Regions from separate parts of the Rhodococcus sp. AC861 genome, predicted to be linked through region 2. Evidence: riboswitches for the same ligand, from Rfam matches in the RefSeq annotation. Region 2 holds a riboswitch; the other holds the start of a gene.

Region 1 (7,151 bases), on a different contig from region 2:
TTCTCGTCCGCCAGTGCGTCGACGGTATTGCGCAGGGTCGCCGTGTTGACCTCGATGTTCTCGGCTTCGGTGTCCTGCTTCATCCACGCGGTGAAGAAGACGATGTCGGGAGCGGTTCCTCGCAGTGCCTCACGGAGCCCAGCGATGTCCATCAGGTCCGCGGTCACCGGTGTCACCCCCTCCACCGGGAGCGAGGTCTTGCGAGACAGCCCGTAGGTGGTCCACCCGGCCTCGACGAGTTGGCGGCAGATGGTCTGCCCCGATATGCCGGTCGCGCCGACGACGAGCGCCGTGCCCGGACGTGGTGAAGCCATGGACGAAGTGCCTCCGCTCTGGGGATCGCGTGTCGATCCCGCCGTCCGGCTACCCGTGGGCGCCGAGACGCAATCAGGAGGGCGTGAGCGAGGAGGACATCACGGTGTCGCATAGCCGTGCGAGCGATACTCCGTCGGCACGCGAGCGCTGTACGAGTACCCGTACCGCGTCGTCACGGTCCACACCGAGCTGCTCCATCACTATTCCTGTGCACTGGTCCAGCGACGCGACCGTGGACAGTGCGGTCACGTACCGCACCGCGTCGTTGGAGGACGCGGCGGCGATGACCTCGTCGAGCCGCTCGGAGAGCGCTGCCAGAGCCTCGGCCGGTCTGCCGGACCGTGCCCGACGGCTGTGTAGTTCGACCAGGGTGGCGGCGACGGCGGCCGATGCGTCGAGGGTGTCCGAGTGTGTCCGCCGATGGAACACGGTGTCGTGACCGATGGCGATGCGATCGCGTCCGCCTTGTTTCGCGGCGTACATCGCCTCGTCGGCGCGGGCGATCATCGCATCGAGCGCAGCGTCGACGTCGATGACGTTGTCGGTCCGGTCGAGGGTCGACGGGTGTGCTCGCGATGTTCCGATGCTGACCGTGACCGCGCATTCGGCGCGGACGGACCGCAGTACCGACAGTGCGACGTCGGCTCCGGGAGCGTGGTGGGCGACGACGAGGAATTCTTCTCCGCCGAGTCGCGCGACGATGGCGCCGCGAGGCACCGCGGACACGATCGTTCGGGCGACCGACTCCAGGGTCCGGTCGCCGTACGTGTGTCCGTGCGTGTCGTTCACGGCTTTGAAGTTGTCGATGTCGATGACCGAGGCGGTGATCGTCGCGTCCAGGCCTACCGCCGTGCGGAGCATCCCGTCGAGGAGCGGCAGAACACCTCGCCTGTTGAGTAGCCCCGTCAGGACGTCCGTTCGCGCCAGCAGGTCGTACCGGCGGCTCACGTCCGCCATCGACATGCGCAGGCTCCAGACCAGCAGAACCGGCACGACGACGATGGTGAGCGACGCGCCGGCGGCGACGGCGTCCGCTCCCCGGCTGGACGCGGAGTCCACACACAGGGCGGTCCCCAGGCCGGCCGCGAGGGTGGCGAACGCGGTGGCCGTCCTCGGCGGGGATGCCGAGGCCGCCAACACCGGCACGATCGTCAACAGCGCACTGACTGTCAACGTGTCGGCCGGGTCCGCGATACCGACCGCAGCCGCCGCGGTGCCGACCACCGCCATCGCGCCCGTGACCACGAATTGGCGTTCGGTCAATCGTCCGGTCCGGACCACGATGCCGACCACGACGACGGCAAGAACGATGGCGAGCGCCGTGGCCACCACGGGAACGAGACCGGGGTGGAACAAGCCGGGAATGCCCCATCCGGCTGCGAGTAGGAATGCGGACATGGTCACGGTGGTGGCCATCGCCAGTGATCGACGATCCTGGAATCGTCGCGAGGTCGACACGGCGGGCAGGTGTCGAGACGCTGACGTGAACCGACTGCGACGACCGGCATCGCTGTGTCGTCTCACACGAGTACCTCGGTTCCTGACCCACCGGCGGGAAGTCCAACTGTTCCGATGAGGGTACCGATTCACGGGCCTGACCGGGGCGTTCGAGCGCGAACAGGCGCTGCACCCGGCACCGGTCTCGTCGTCGGAGCAGGACGGCGACCGCATTGTCACGAGTCAGAATCACCGTGATCTCATTAGATCGAGGCGAAATCTGTTGCGCGATTTGACGTCTCGATGTTCCGGGTCTAGATTTCTGCTCACCATCAGGAGCGACCGAGAGACCTGGCTCGTCGACGTCGCAGCAACCCCCCTCTCCTGTCGAGGGTGTGGGTGCTACCGCCAGGACCGATGGAGGAGCACCGATGAACCACGATCCGCGGCGACGCCTGCACGTCGACCTGTGCCGAGTGAGCACCTGCGTCTGTACGCGCTGCTCCTGACTCGCGACCCCGACTTCCCGCCTCGAAAGGCCCCCCGATGTGCCCTGCTGTCTCGACCCCTGACCCTTTTCTCCGGTTCGTCCGGTGACGCAACTCGACGCTCGCCCCTCCGCGGCCGCCGCGGTGGACGACGTCCGTGACGAGGACCTCGTCGTCGCACGGACCTGGCATCCCTGGCGGTGGATCATCGCCGTCGCCACGCTGGTGGTGGTGGCGCAGTTCGGGCACGGACTGGCCACGAACGCCGGATGGGACTGGGGGACCTTCGCTCAGTACTTCACGGCCGCATCGGTCATGTCGGCACTCTGGCTGACCATCCAATTGACGTTCTGGGGAACGCTGATCGGGTTCGCCATCGGTATCGCACTCGCAGTAGCTCGGTTGTCGGCCAACCCGGTGCTGCAGGTGATCGCCTGGTTCTACATCTGGGCGTTCCGATCCATCCCGCTCATCGTGCAGCTGTTGTTCTGGTTCAACATCGCGTACCTCTACCAGACGCTGTCGCTCGGAATCCCGTTCGGACCCAGCTTCTTCCGGTTCGATGTCAACAACGTGATCAGTGGCTCCACGGCGGCCATCATCGGCCTGGCGCTGCACCAGGCGGCGTACTCCGCCGAGATCGTGCGGGCCGGCATCATCTCGGTCGATCAGGGTCAGCTGGAAGCAGCTGCGGCGCTCGGAATCCCGAAGCGGCGTGAATTCTTCAAGATCGTTCTCCCGCAGGCGATGCGGGGGATCCTGCCGAATGCGGCGAACGAAGTCATCAGCCTGTTCAAAGGCACGTCCATCGTGTCGGTCATGGCGATCGCCGAGCTGTTCTATCAAGTGCAGGTCATCTACGGCCGCAGCGGCCGCGTCGTTCCGCTGCTGATGGTGGCGACAGTCTGGTACATCATCCTCACGTCGATTCTGTCGATCGTGCAGTTCTACGTGGAGCGCCACTACGCGAAGGGTGCGGTACGCACCGTCCCGCTGACGCCACTGCAGCAGATACGGAAGCGATTCTCCGAGATCACCTTCGCCCCGAGAGGAGCAACACGATGACGCACTCCGTCGACGACTCCACCTATGCGGTCGAGGTGCGAGGTGTGCACAAGTCCTTCGGTGCGCTGAAGGTTCTCGACGGCGTGGACCTCGTCGTTCGTCCGGGTGAGGTCACCGCGATCATCGGCCCGTCCGGGTCCGGGAAATCGACACTCCTGCGGGTGCTCAACCACCTCGAGAAGGTCGATCGAGGAACGGTTCGCGTCGATGGTGACCTGGTCGGATATCGCCGCAGAGGCGCCAAGCTGCACGAACTCAGCGGCCGGGAGATTCTTCGACAGCGATCGAGGATCGGGTTCGTCTTCCAGAACTTCAACCTCTTCCCGCACCTGACCGTGCTGGAGAACGTGGTCGAGGCGCCGGTGTCGGCGCAGAAGCGCCCGCGTGCAGAGGTCGAGACCGAGGCGCTCGCGTTGCTCGAGCGTGTCGGTGTCGGAGCCAAGGCCCACGACTACCCCCGTCGCCTGTCCGGTGGTCAACAGCAACGCGTCGCCATCGCTCGGGCGCTGGCTCTGCGACCGAAGGTGATCCTGTTCGACGAGCCCACCTCGGCTCTCGATCCGGAACTGGTGGGTGAAGTTCTCGAAGTCATCCGCGATCTCGCCAGGGACGGGGCCACGCTCGTCATCGTCACGCACGAAGTCGCATTCGCCCGGGAGATCGCCGACACGGTGGTCTTCATGGACGGCGGCGTGATCGTCGAGCAGGGTACTCCCGCGGAACTCCTCGATTCACCCACACAGGACCGCACCAAGGCGTTCCTCGCACACGTTCTCTGACACCTCACTCGTCTTGCACTTCTCACCCACAAGGAACAGCCATGTCCGCACCACGAAGAACCGTCGCCCTCCTCACCGCTGCATTCGCCGCCGTCACCCTGACCGCGACGGCGTGCAGTGAGCCGACCGCCGAGTCCGAGGTCGTCACGACCGGAGGCCAGGTTTTCGACCTCACTCCCGAACAGTCGGGACGAGTCCGCGCGGAGAAGGTCGACGAGATCGCGGCCGAGGTTCCACAGGCCATCCGCGACCGCGGCACCCTCGTCGTCACCGGAGCCAGCGGCACGGCGCCGCCGCTGCGCTTCTACGCCACAGACGACACCACGACCGTCGGCTCCGAGGTCGACTTCTCGTATCTGATCGCCGACATCCTCGGTCTCACACCGCAGATCGAGGTCGCCGACTGGTCGCAGAACTTCGTCAAGGTCGATTCGGGCGAGAACGACGTGTTCATCTCCAACGTGACGGTGACCGAGGAGCGGAAGGACAAGTACGACTTCGCGACCTACCGTCTGGACAACATCGCGTTCGAGGCGAAGAAGGACAGTGGCTGGACAGTGTCGAAGAGGCAGGACATCGCCGGGAAGAAGATCGGTGTCGGTTCCGGAACGAACCAGGAGCAGCTCCTGGTGGACTGGAACGCGCAGAACGTGGCGGAGGGTCTCGCTCCGGCCGAGATCGCCTACTACCAGCAGACATCGGACTACTACCTCGCCTTGGGCTCGGGGCGTATCGACGGCTACCTCGGCCCCAACCCGTCCGCGATCTACCACGCCGCGACCGGTGGGGAGACGGAAGTGGTGGGCACCCTGTCCGGCGCCGGTGATGCACTGCAGGGTGAGATCGCTGTGCTGACGAAGAAGGACAACGGGCTCATCCAGGCCGTGCACGACGCCATCGACCACGCGATCGAGGACGGCAGCTACCAGAAGGTTCTCGATCGCTGGGGTCTGCAGAGCGAGGCCGTGCAGACCTCGGAGATCAACCCGCCCGGACTTCCGCGGCAGTGACCGTCGACGCCGGCATCGGCGACTCCGGGATCCAGTTCATGAGCATCACGCAGGACGATCCCCTGGCCGCGCCGCTACTGCACGACCTCGCGCGCGAGTACGCGTCACGGTACGGACGTAGTCCGGACGAACTGCGTGAAGAACTCGAGTCGTACCCGGGCGACGAATTCGCGGCTCCGCACGGTGCGTTGATCGTCGCCGTCCTGGGCGGAGTGCCGATCGCCGGCGGCGCGTATCGCCGATTCGACTGCCGAACAGCAGAGTTGAAACGTATCTGGACTGCCAGGGCTTATCGCGGTAAGGGGTTCGGGCGTCTGGTGGTCTCGGAACTCGAACGCAGTGCACGCGACCGGGGCTACCGACGGATCTACCTGACCACCGGATGGAATCAGTCGGAAGCGGTCGCGCTCTATCTCGCCGCCGGCTATCGGCCGCTCTACGACCAGGGCTTGCCGTCCGAGTCCGTCGGAATCCACCCCTTCGAGAAAGCTATCGCGGCCTAGCCCGCGCCGCACCCGTCACCACACACCATCGTCGAAGAATCGGAGACACCCCCGTGTCCACTCGTTCCGTCCTACTCGGCCTCGGCTCACTCGCCGCGGCAACGTCACTGCTGGCCGGCTGCGCCGGCAACGCGACGACATCCTCCGCCGACGCCGGCCCGGCGCAGCCGGGAGGCACACTGCGGTACGGACTCTCGGGCGCACCCACCTGCTCGGACCCGGCCCAGGCCGGCACGAATCAGACCATCTACGTGGTGCGCCAAGTGGTCGACTCACTGACCGATCAGGATCCCGACAGCGGAGAGATCGAACCCTGGCTCGCCGACAGGTGGGAGGTGAGTCCGGATGCGAAGTCCTTCACCTTCCACCTGAAGGACGGAGCCACCTTCAGTGACGGCACACCGGTGGACGCGGCCGCGGTCAAGGGCACCTTCGACTCCATCGTCACCACGGTCGGTGCGGCGAAAGCGCCACTCGCCGGGAGTTACCTGACCGGATACCAGGGGACCACCGTGGTGGACCCGCTCACAGCGCGGGTCGACTTCGCTGCCCCCAATGCGCAGTTCCTCCAGGCGAGTTCGACAGCGCAACTCGGTATCCAGGCTCCGGTGACGACCGCGGAGTCGGCGGAGGCCCGGTGCCTCGGCACGAATGTCGGGTCGGGCCCGTTCACGTACGCCGACTACCAGCAGGACCGTTCGGTCACTCTGGCCAAGCGCACCGGATACGCGTGGGGATCCGACGTCTTCGGGCACGACGGCGAGGCCTACCTCGACTCGATCGAGTTCACCATCGTTCCCGAATCGGGGGTCCGTACCGGAAGCCTGTCGTCGGACCAGCTCGATGCCGTCAGTGATGCTCTGCCGCAGGATGCCCCGCAGATCGAGGCGACGGGAGGCCGGGTCCTGACGACGTCCAATCCCGGTATGCCGTTCGGCTTCCAGCCCAATGTTTCGCGCGGTGTGCTGCAGGACCCGGCTGTGCGCGCCGCACTGGTGCCCGCGATCGACCGGCAGGAACTCGTCGACACGGTGCTCGGACCCGATTTCAAGCCCGCGACAAGCACGTTGGCCGGCACGACGCCGGGCTATGTGGCACTCCCAGAGGTCACCCACGATGCTGCGAAGGCCCAGTCGATCCTGGACGAGGCCGGGTGGGTGCCCGGTGCGGACGGCATCCGCGAAAAGGACGGGCAGAAGCTCAGCTTCTCGGTGATGTTCTCGCCTGTCTTCGCGGGGAATCAGGCGATTCTCGAGCTCACCCAGCAGCAGCTACGCACGGTGGGAATCGATCTGCAGCTCGAGCTGGTGTCGAACCAGGAGGCGACAGCGCGCCAGGGCACCAAGGACTACGACTCCACCTACTACAACAGCACACGCGCCGACGGAGACATCCTTCGCGCCACGTTCGCGGTCGATGGACGAAACCTCAACGCACGCGGCCCCATCCCGGCGCTGGACACTCTGCTGACGGACGAACTGTCGGCGACGGACACGGCGGAGCGCAACGCCCTCGTCGCGCAGGCACAGCAACAGGTGCTGGACAACGGCCTGT
Region 2 (7,151 bases):
CTCGAAGGGCGACATCCTGCAGGTGCGCGCGAGCAAGTCGATCCTGCGTCGCGCGGAGGATTCCGTCGTGCTGGTCGTTCTCGAAGACTTCACCGACCAGCTGTGGAACGACCCGAAGAGCGCTTTCCGCTGATCGGGCCGTTCCGGGCGCTTACTTGCCCTCGAACTTCGGGGGGCGCTTCTCGAAGACGGATGTGATCGCTTCGGCCAGATCCTCGGACGGCAGGAACGCGGCGTTCCACGCTGCGACGTACCGCAGCGAATCATCTACGGCCGCAACGCGATTGTGATCCAACACCGACTTGATCCCGTGCACGACCAGGGGCGGGTTCGCGGCGATCTCGGCCGCGGTGCGACGCGCATGCTCCAGCATCGCGTCGACGTCGTCGACGACGTCGTTCACCAGGCCGATGTGCAGTGCGCGCGCCGCGTCGATGTCGCGGCCCGTCAGTGCCAGCTCCCGCAGATGACCGTCGCCGATGATGGCGGGCAGTCGCGCGAAGGACCCCATGTCGGCGACGATGGCCACTTTCACCTCGCGGACACTGAACTTCGCATCTGCACTGGCGTATCGGATGTCGGCCGCCGAGATCAGGTCGATGCCACCTCCGATGCACCACCCCTGCACGGCGGCGACGACGGGCTTGCGGCAATCGGCGACAGCGTTGATCGACGCCTGCATCCGCTTGATCATGTCGTGGAACGTGCTGCGCGGACCGGCCTGAGCCTTGTCACCCATGACGGCTCCGAAGTCGCCGGCCATGGCGGGCAGGTCGAGGCCGTAGCTGAAGTTGCGTCCCGATCCCGCGAGTACGACTGCTCGAACCTCCGGATCGGCATCGATCGCGGAAAAGATCAGCGGTAGTTCGGACCAGAAGTCGGGCCCCATCGCGTTGCCCTTGCCGGGACCGACGAGAGTCACCGTCGCGACGTGGTTCTCGGCTGACACGGTGAAGGCTTTCCACGCGTCACCGGACGGGGCTGTCGAATAGGCAGTAGTCATCCTCGAAGGATAGACAGCACACCGGACGGCCAGTACCCGGTGACGGGCCGCCGCGGCCGATATCCTTCGACCATGACCCGGATTCCTCATCCCGGCGCGGCCCACGTCGCGGACGTCCTGATATCGCGCGGTCACCACGGCGTCGTCGTGACCCGGCCGGAACCGATGCACACCGCACGTCAGGCGGCTGCGGCGAGCGGGATCGAGCTGGGTGCCGTGACCAAGTCACTGGTGATGCTTCTCGACGACGATCCGGTGCTGTTCCTGGTGTCCGGCGCCCACAACGTCGACCTCGACGCCACGGGCCGACGCGTCGACGGCATCCTCACCCGCGCACCTCGGGATGTGGCCGAGGACGCCACCGGCCAACCCGTCGGCGGTATCGCTCCGGTGGGTCACCCCACCAATCTGCCCACCTACGTCGACACCGCCCTCGCGGCGTTCCCGCAGTTGTGGGCGGCAGCGGGCCACCCGAACACGACGTTCCGTACGACGTACTCGGAATTGCTGCGCATCACCGCCGGGCTTGCCGTGGACGTCGGCCCGGACGTCTGATCAGGACGCTCGAACGCGCCGGATCGCCAGTGCAGGAACGACATCGGCGTCGATGGACCGCACGACATCGTCGGCCGACCGATCGACGATCGGCCGCAGGATCACGCCGTCCGCGACGTCGACCGCGACGATGTCCGCGATCAGACCTGCGAGCCCGGACGCGGTTCCGACGTACTGCAGCACGCCGTCGCGGGGCTTCGTCTCCGACGCGAGCACGTCTCGACGCGCCGTACGGGCGTCGGATGCGATGTGGACGTCGAGATCGACGAACACGCGCGAGTCGGGGTGGTCCGCCTTGAGGCGCGCGTACTTGTTCTGCGCCTCGGACAAGTCCGCCGCAGAGAAGCGCACGATGTCCGACTGCAGCGGCGCGATGTCGGCTCCCTGCGCGGCTACGGACGGGTCGAGAGCGACGAGGGCGTCGAGTGGAACGGTGGTCATGGGAGATCCAGTCAGTCGATGAGGAGAGCGTGTCGGGTGGTCAGCGGACCGGACACGCACTCGACGTGGCGCGGCAGTAGTCGACGTGTCGCCGATGCCACAACCCACCTCTCATCACGCTGCTCATGCTAACGACCCCGTGGTGACGCGGCGCCGCAGTGAGAGGCACGTCACAGCGACCGCCTCGACGACTCGGTCGACGTCTCCCTGCGTCGTACCCAGGCCGATGCTCGCGCGGACGGCGCCGCCGGAGACACCGAGACGATCCAGCAACGGATGCGCGCAGAACTTGCCGGCTCGCACCGCGATGCCGTGATCGTCGGCGAGCGCCGTGGCCAGAACGGATGGATCGACGCCGGCCACTGCGAAGGAGACGATGCCGACGATGTCCTCCGAGTCGGACCAGACACGCAGAACCTGCACCCCGTCCACCGCGCTCAGGCCGCGGATCAGCGCCGCGGTGCACTCGTGATCGTGGTCGGCGACGGCGTCGAAACCGATGCGCTCGATCTCGTCGCACGCTGCGGCGAGCGCTACCGCTCCCAGCAGATTCGGCGTGCCGCCCTCGTGTCGCTCCGGCGACGGGGCCCACCGGATGTCGACGCTCTCCCGAGCCGAGGCGTCGTCGATTCCGACGTGCTGCGTCGCTCCCCCACCCGCCAGGTAGGGCTCTGCTACGTCGAGCCAATCACGGCGTCCCACAAGCACTCCGGCACCGAACGGTGCATACAGCTTGTGACCGCTGAAGGCAAGGTAATCGATTCCGGTCGCGGTGAGGTCGACCGGACGGTGCGGAACCAGCTGAGCACCGTCGACGAGGATCCGTGTGCCGAACGAATGCGCGAGCGACGCCAGTTCCGCCAGCGGAAGCACTTCACCGGTCACGTTGGACGCGCCGGTGATCGCCAGCAGCGCAGCGGGTTTCGTTGCCAACTCCACTCGCAACCGGTCGAGGGTTTCGCGCACCGTGGTCGCGGACCGCACGACACGGCGATTGCGCCAGGGAAGAAGGTTCGCGTGGTGCTCGATGTCCAGCACCACCGTGTCACCGGGGACGCAGCGCGCCAACAAGTTCAGAGCGTCGGTCGTGTTGCGGGTGAACACCACGACATCGTCGTCGTCCGCTCCGCAGAACGCGTGCACGGTGTTCCGAGCGGCCTCGTACTCCGCGGTGCAGACACGCGACTTGTATCCGGCGCCTCGATGCACACTTGCGCAGTAGGGCAACACTTCTCGCACTCGATCGACGACGCTGTCCAGTGCGGGGGCGCTCGCCGCGTAATCGAAGTCCGCACAGCGGACGACACGTCCGTCGGTGCATGTGACCTCGTGCTCGCTGCCGTGGATCGACGCGATCGGGCGTTGCAGGGTGCTGGTCATGAGAAATCCCTCCGTCGAGGGATCGACGCACGGCGATAGCCGAGTAGGTGAGCGTCGATCCGCGCTTGCGGCGTTCCGTGCTCGGAACGCAGCCTGGTCGTCACCCGGAGCACCCCACCGCGGAGGAGGGTTGCCGACCAGCTAGCCGGGGCTTGATGCTGGTACTCGTGACCTGAGAGCAGAATGGCAAAGCGGAGCGCGAGTTGTCAACTCGTTCTCGTCGTGTCGGCCGTACAGCGGAGTTGTTCACCAACCCGCAAACTAGCCGTGCAATAACGTGTCGTCACGAATGTGAGAAGTGCTGTTCACCCCGAGAGGCCGCCCGACTTGTCCCTGCAGATCAGCATTCCCGAGGAGTACGTCCGCTCCCATCTGGCCGCGCCGGAGCGCACCCTCGTGGACATCCTGGAGGCCACCGCGCGTTCCTGGCCCGATGCGCCTGCACTCGACGACGGCACGACCACGGTCAGCTACGCCGAACTCATGGACAACATCGACGAGGGGGCGGGCTGGCTCGCGCGCCACGGCGTCTGCGCCGGGGACCGCGTCGGCGTGCGGATGCCGTCGGGGAGCTACTCCCTGTACGCGGCGATCCTGTCGGTGATCGCCGCCGGTGCCGCGTACGTGCCCGTGGATGTCGACGATCCGGACGAGCGCGCCGAGATGGTGTTCTCCGAGGCGGGCGTCACGGCCATCATCTCCGCCGGTGGAGTCACCAGCACCGGCGCGCCGAGTACCGGTCGCGACGTCGGTCGTCCCACTCCCGACGACGATGCGTGGGTCATCTTCACCTCGGGGTCGACGGGTAAGCCCAAGGGCGTCGCGGTGAGCAACCGCAATGCCGCTGCCTTCGTCGACGCCGAGGCACGGCTGTTCCTCCAGGATCGACCGATGGGTCCGGGTGACCGCGTCCTGGCCGGGCTCTCGGTGGCCTTCGATGCGTCGTGCGAAGAGATGTGGCTGGCGTGGCGTAGTGGCGCCTGCCTGGTGCCCGCGCCCCGCTCGCTCGTGCGCAGCGGCATGGACCTCGGCCCGTGGCTGGTCGCCCGCGACATCAGCGTCGTGTCGACGGTGCCCACGCTGGCCGCACTGTGGCCACGCGAGGCATTGGAGGACGTTCGACTGCTGATCTTCGGCGGTGAGGCCTGCCCACCCGATCTTGCTGAGCGCCTTGCTGTTCCGGGTCGTGAAGTGTGGAACACGTACGGCCCCACCGAGGCGACCGTCGTCGCGTGCGCCGCCCTGATGGACGGCGTCGGCCCGGTCCGCATCGGCCTGCCCCTCGACGGTTGGGATCTGGCGGTCATCGGTCCCGACGATCGACCCGTGCAGATCGGCGATGTCGGCGAACTCGTGATCGGAGGTGTCGGGCTCGCCCGCTACCTCGATCCGGTGAAGGATGCCGAGAAGTATGCACCCATGGAGTCCCTCGGCTGGGAACGCGCCTACCGCAGTGGCGATCTCGTGCGCCTCGAGCTGGAGGGGCTGCTGTTCCAAGGCCGTGCCGACGACCAGGTGAAGGTCGGCGGACGACGCATCGAGTTGGGTGAGGTGGACAACGCGCTGCAGTCCCTGCCCGGCGTGAGCGGCGCGGCGGCAGCGGTACGCACCACCGGATCGGGCACGCCTGTCCTGGTCGGGTACCTCGTCAGCACGGACCCCGACTTCGACACCGTCCGCGCGCGAGAGCTTCTGGCAGAGCAACTTCCGGCCGCGATGGTTCCGCGACTGGCACTGGTGGACGAGCTGCCGACGCGGACGTCCGGCAAGGTGGACCGCGCCGCGCTCCCCTGGCCGCTACCCCGACGCGGAGGTCCCGTCGAGGACTCGGCTCTCGCCGGAACGGCCGGATGGGTGGCCGAGTTGTGGAGCGACGTGCTCGGCTCCGAGATCGGGTCACTGGACGCCGACTTCTTCGCAGCAGGTGGCGGCTCGCTGTCCGCGGCTCTGCTCGTGACTCGCCTGCGCGAGCGGTTCCCCGAGATCACCGTGGCCCAACTCTACGACCACCCGCGGCTGGGTTCGCTGGTGGCGCTGCTCGACTCACTGGTTCCGCCACCCGTGACGGAGAAGCGGATCGTGACGCCGACCCCGCGGTCGGCGCAACTCGCGCAGGTACTGGCCACCCTGCCGTTGACGACGCTGACCGGGCTGCAATGGGTCACCTGGCTCGGCGTCGTGGCCAACCTTGCGTCGACTGTCTCCCCGCACGCGTGGTTGCCCACCCTGTCGTGGTGGTGGCTGGCACTCGGCTTCCTGCTGTTCGTCACCCCGGTCGGACGCATGGCTGTGTCCGTCGTCGGATCTCGCGCGCTCATGCGCGGCGTGACCGAGGGTTCGCACCCGCGCGGCGGGAGCGTCCACCTCAGGTTGTGGGCGGCCAATCGCCTCACCGACGCCAGCGGCGCATCGAACCTGTCCGGGGCACCGTGGATGGTCTACTACGCAAGGGCTCTCGGTGCGACGGTCGGGCGCGACGTCGACCTGCACACGTTGCCCCCGGTGACGGGCATGCTCACTCTCGGTGACGGGTGCGCGCTCGAACCGGAGGTCGACCTGTCGGGGTACTGGATCGACGGCGACGTCGTCCACATCGGCTCGATCGAGGTCGGAGCCGGCGCGACGGTCGGGGCGCGTTCGACACTTCTGCCCGGGGCGCGCATCGGCCGCAACGCCGAGATCACCGCCGGGTCCGCCGTCTCGGGCAAGGTCAAGGCCGGTCAGCAGTGGTCGGGATCCCCGGCCGCGAAGGTCGGCAAGGCCACCCATCCGTGGCCCGACGCGGCGCCCCCGCGCGGACGGGGATGGGTGCCCGTCTACGGATTCACCTCGCTGCTGCTGTCGGGGCTGCCCCTGGTGTCGATCGCCGCGGGTCTGCTGCTCGTCGTCGTCGGCATCTCGGACGCCGGAACGGGACTCGGGGCCGTCGGTCTCGGATTCGCGCTCGTCGCTCCGGCGGCCCTGATCTCGCTGATCGTGTTCGCGGCGATCACTCTGGCATCGGTCCGGTTGCTGTCCATCGGACTCGTACCGGGGCACCACGCGGTCCGCAGCCGGATCGGGTGGCAGGTGTGGGCGACGGAACGCCTGATGGACTCCGCTCGGACGTTCCTGTTCCCGCTGTATGCGAGCCTGCTGACACCGGGATGGCTGCGACTGCTGGGTGCCGACATCGGCAAGGACGTCGAAGCGTCGACGGTGCTGATGGTTCCCAAGTTCACCACCGTCGGAGACGGCGCCTTCCTTGCCGACGACACGATGATCGCCAGCTACGAACTCGGTGGCGGATGGATGCACCTCGGTGAAGCCAAGGTGGGCAAGCGTGCGTTCCTCGGCAACTCGGGGATGGCGGCCGCCGGACGTCGAGTGCCCAAGAACGGTCTGGTCGCGGTGCTGTCCGCGGCGCCGGCCAAGGCGAAGTCCGGTTCGTCGTGGCTGGGCAGCCCGCCCGTACGCCTGCGCCGCGCCCCCAACTCGTCGGACACCACGCGCACCTTCGATCCGCCGCGGAAGCTGAAGATCGCGCGCGCCGTCGTCGAGACATGTCGCCTCGTCCCGGTCGTCGTGTCGTTCGCCGTCGGCTTCGGCGTCCTCGCGGCCCTCACCGCCATTGCCGGCGAGATCGGTTACTGGGCGGCCGCGCTCCTCAGCGGCGTTGTCCTACTGGTGGCGGGAGCTGTCGCCGCGATCGTCTCGGCCGCCGCGAAGTGGTCACTGGTCGGTCGGATCGGTGCGGTGGAACACCCGCTGTGGAGCTCGTTCGTGTGGCGCA

The links. Region 2 has a riboswitch for S-adenosylmethionine ahead of AC0IX4_RS01635 (aminotransferase class V-fold PLP-dependent enzyme). Riboswitches for the same ligand answer to the same signal wherever they lie in the genome.
Region 1: linked by a shared signal. The riboswitch ahead of AC0IX4_RS15280 (amino acid ABC transporter permease) and the one ahead of AC0IX4_RS01635 (aminotransferase class V-fold PLP-dependent enzyme) in region 2 are both predicted to bind S-adenosylmethionine.

The regions. Positions count from the first base shown of each region.
Region 1 is NZ_CEEDMW010000004.1:378,169-385,319, forward strand. It holds gene AC0IX4_RS15270 (SDR family oxidoreductase) at 1-314, opposite strand, end outside; gene AC0IX4_RS15275 (diguanylate cyclase) at 388-1,773, opposite strand; SAM riboswitch class I at 2,079-2,176, shown strand; gene AC0IX4_RS15280 (amino acid ABC transporter permease) at 2,346-3,305, shown strand; gene AC0IX4_RS15285 (amino acid ABC transporter ATP-binding protein) at 3,302-4,084, shown strand; gene AC0IX4_RS15290 (ABC transporter substrate-binding protein) at 4,126-5,094, shown strand; gene AC0IX4_RS15295 (GNAT family N-acetyltransferase) at 5,133-5,597, shown strand; gene AC0IX4_RS15300 (ABC transporter substrate-binding protein) at 5,705-7,151, shown strand, end outside.
Region 2 is NZ_CEEDMW010000001.1:346,803-353,953, reverse strand. It holds gene AC0IX4_RS01655 (nitrogen regulation protein NR(II)) at 1-133, shown strand, start outside; gene AC0IX4_RS01650 (crotonase/enoyl-CoA hydratase family protein) at 152-1,003, opposite strand; gene AC0IX4_RS01645 (YbaK/EbsC family protein) at 1,076-1,558, shown strand; gene AC0IX4_RS01640 (hypothetical protein) at 1,559-1,999, opposite strand; gene AC0IX4_RS01635 (aminotransferase class V-fold PLP-dependent enzyme) at 2,123-3,379, opposite strand; SAM riboswitch class IV at 3,436-3,552, opposite strand; gene AC0IX4_RS01630 (Pls/PosA family non-ribosomal peptide synthetase) at 3,707-7,151, shown strand, end outside.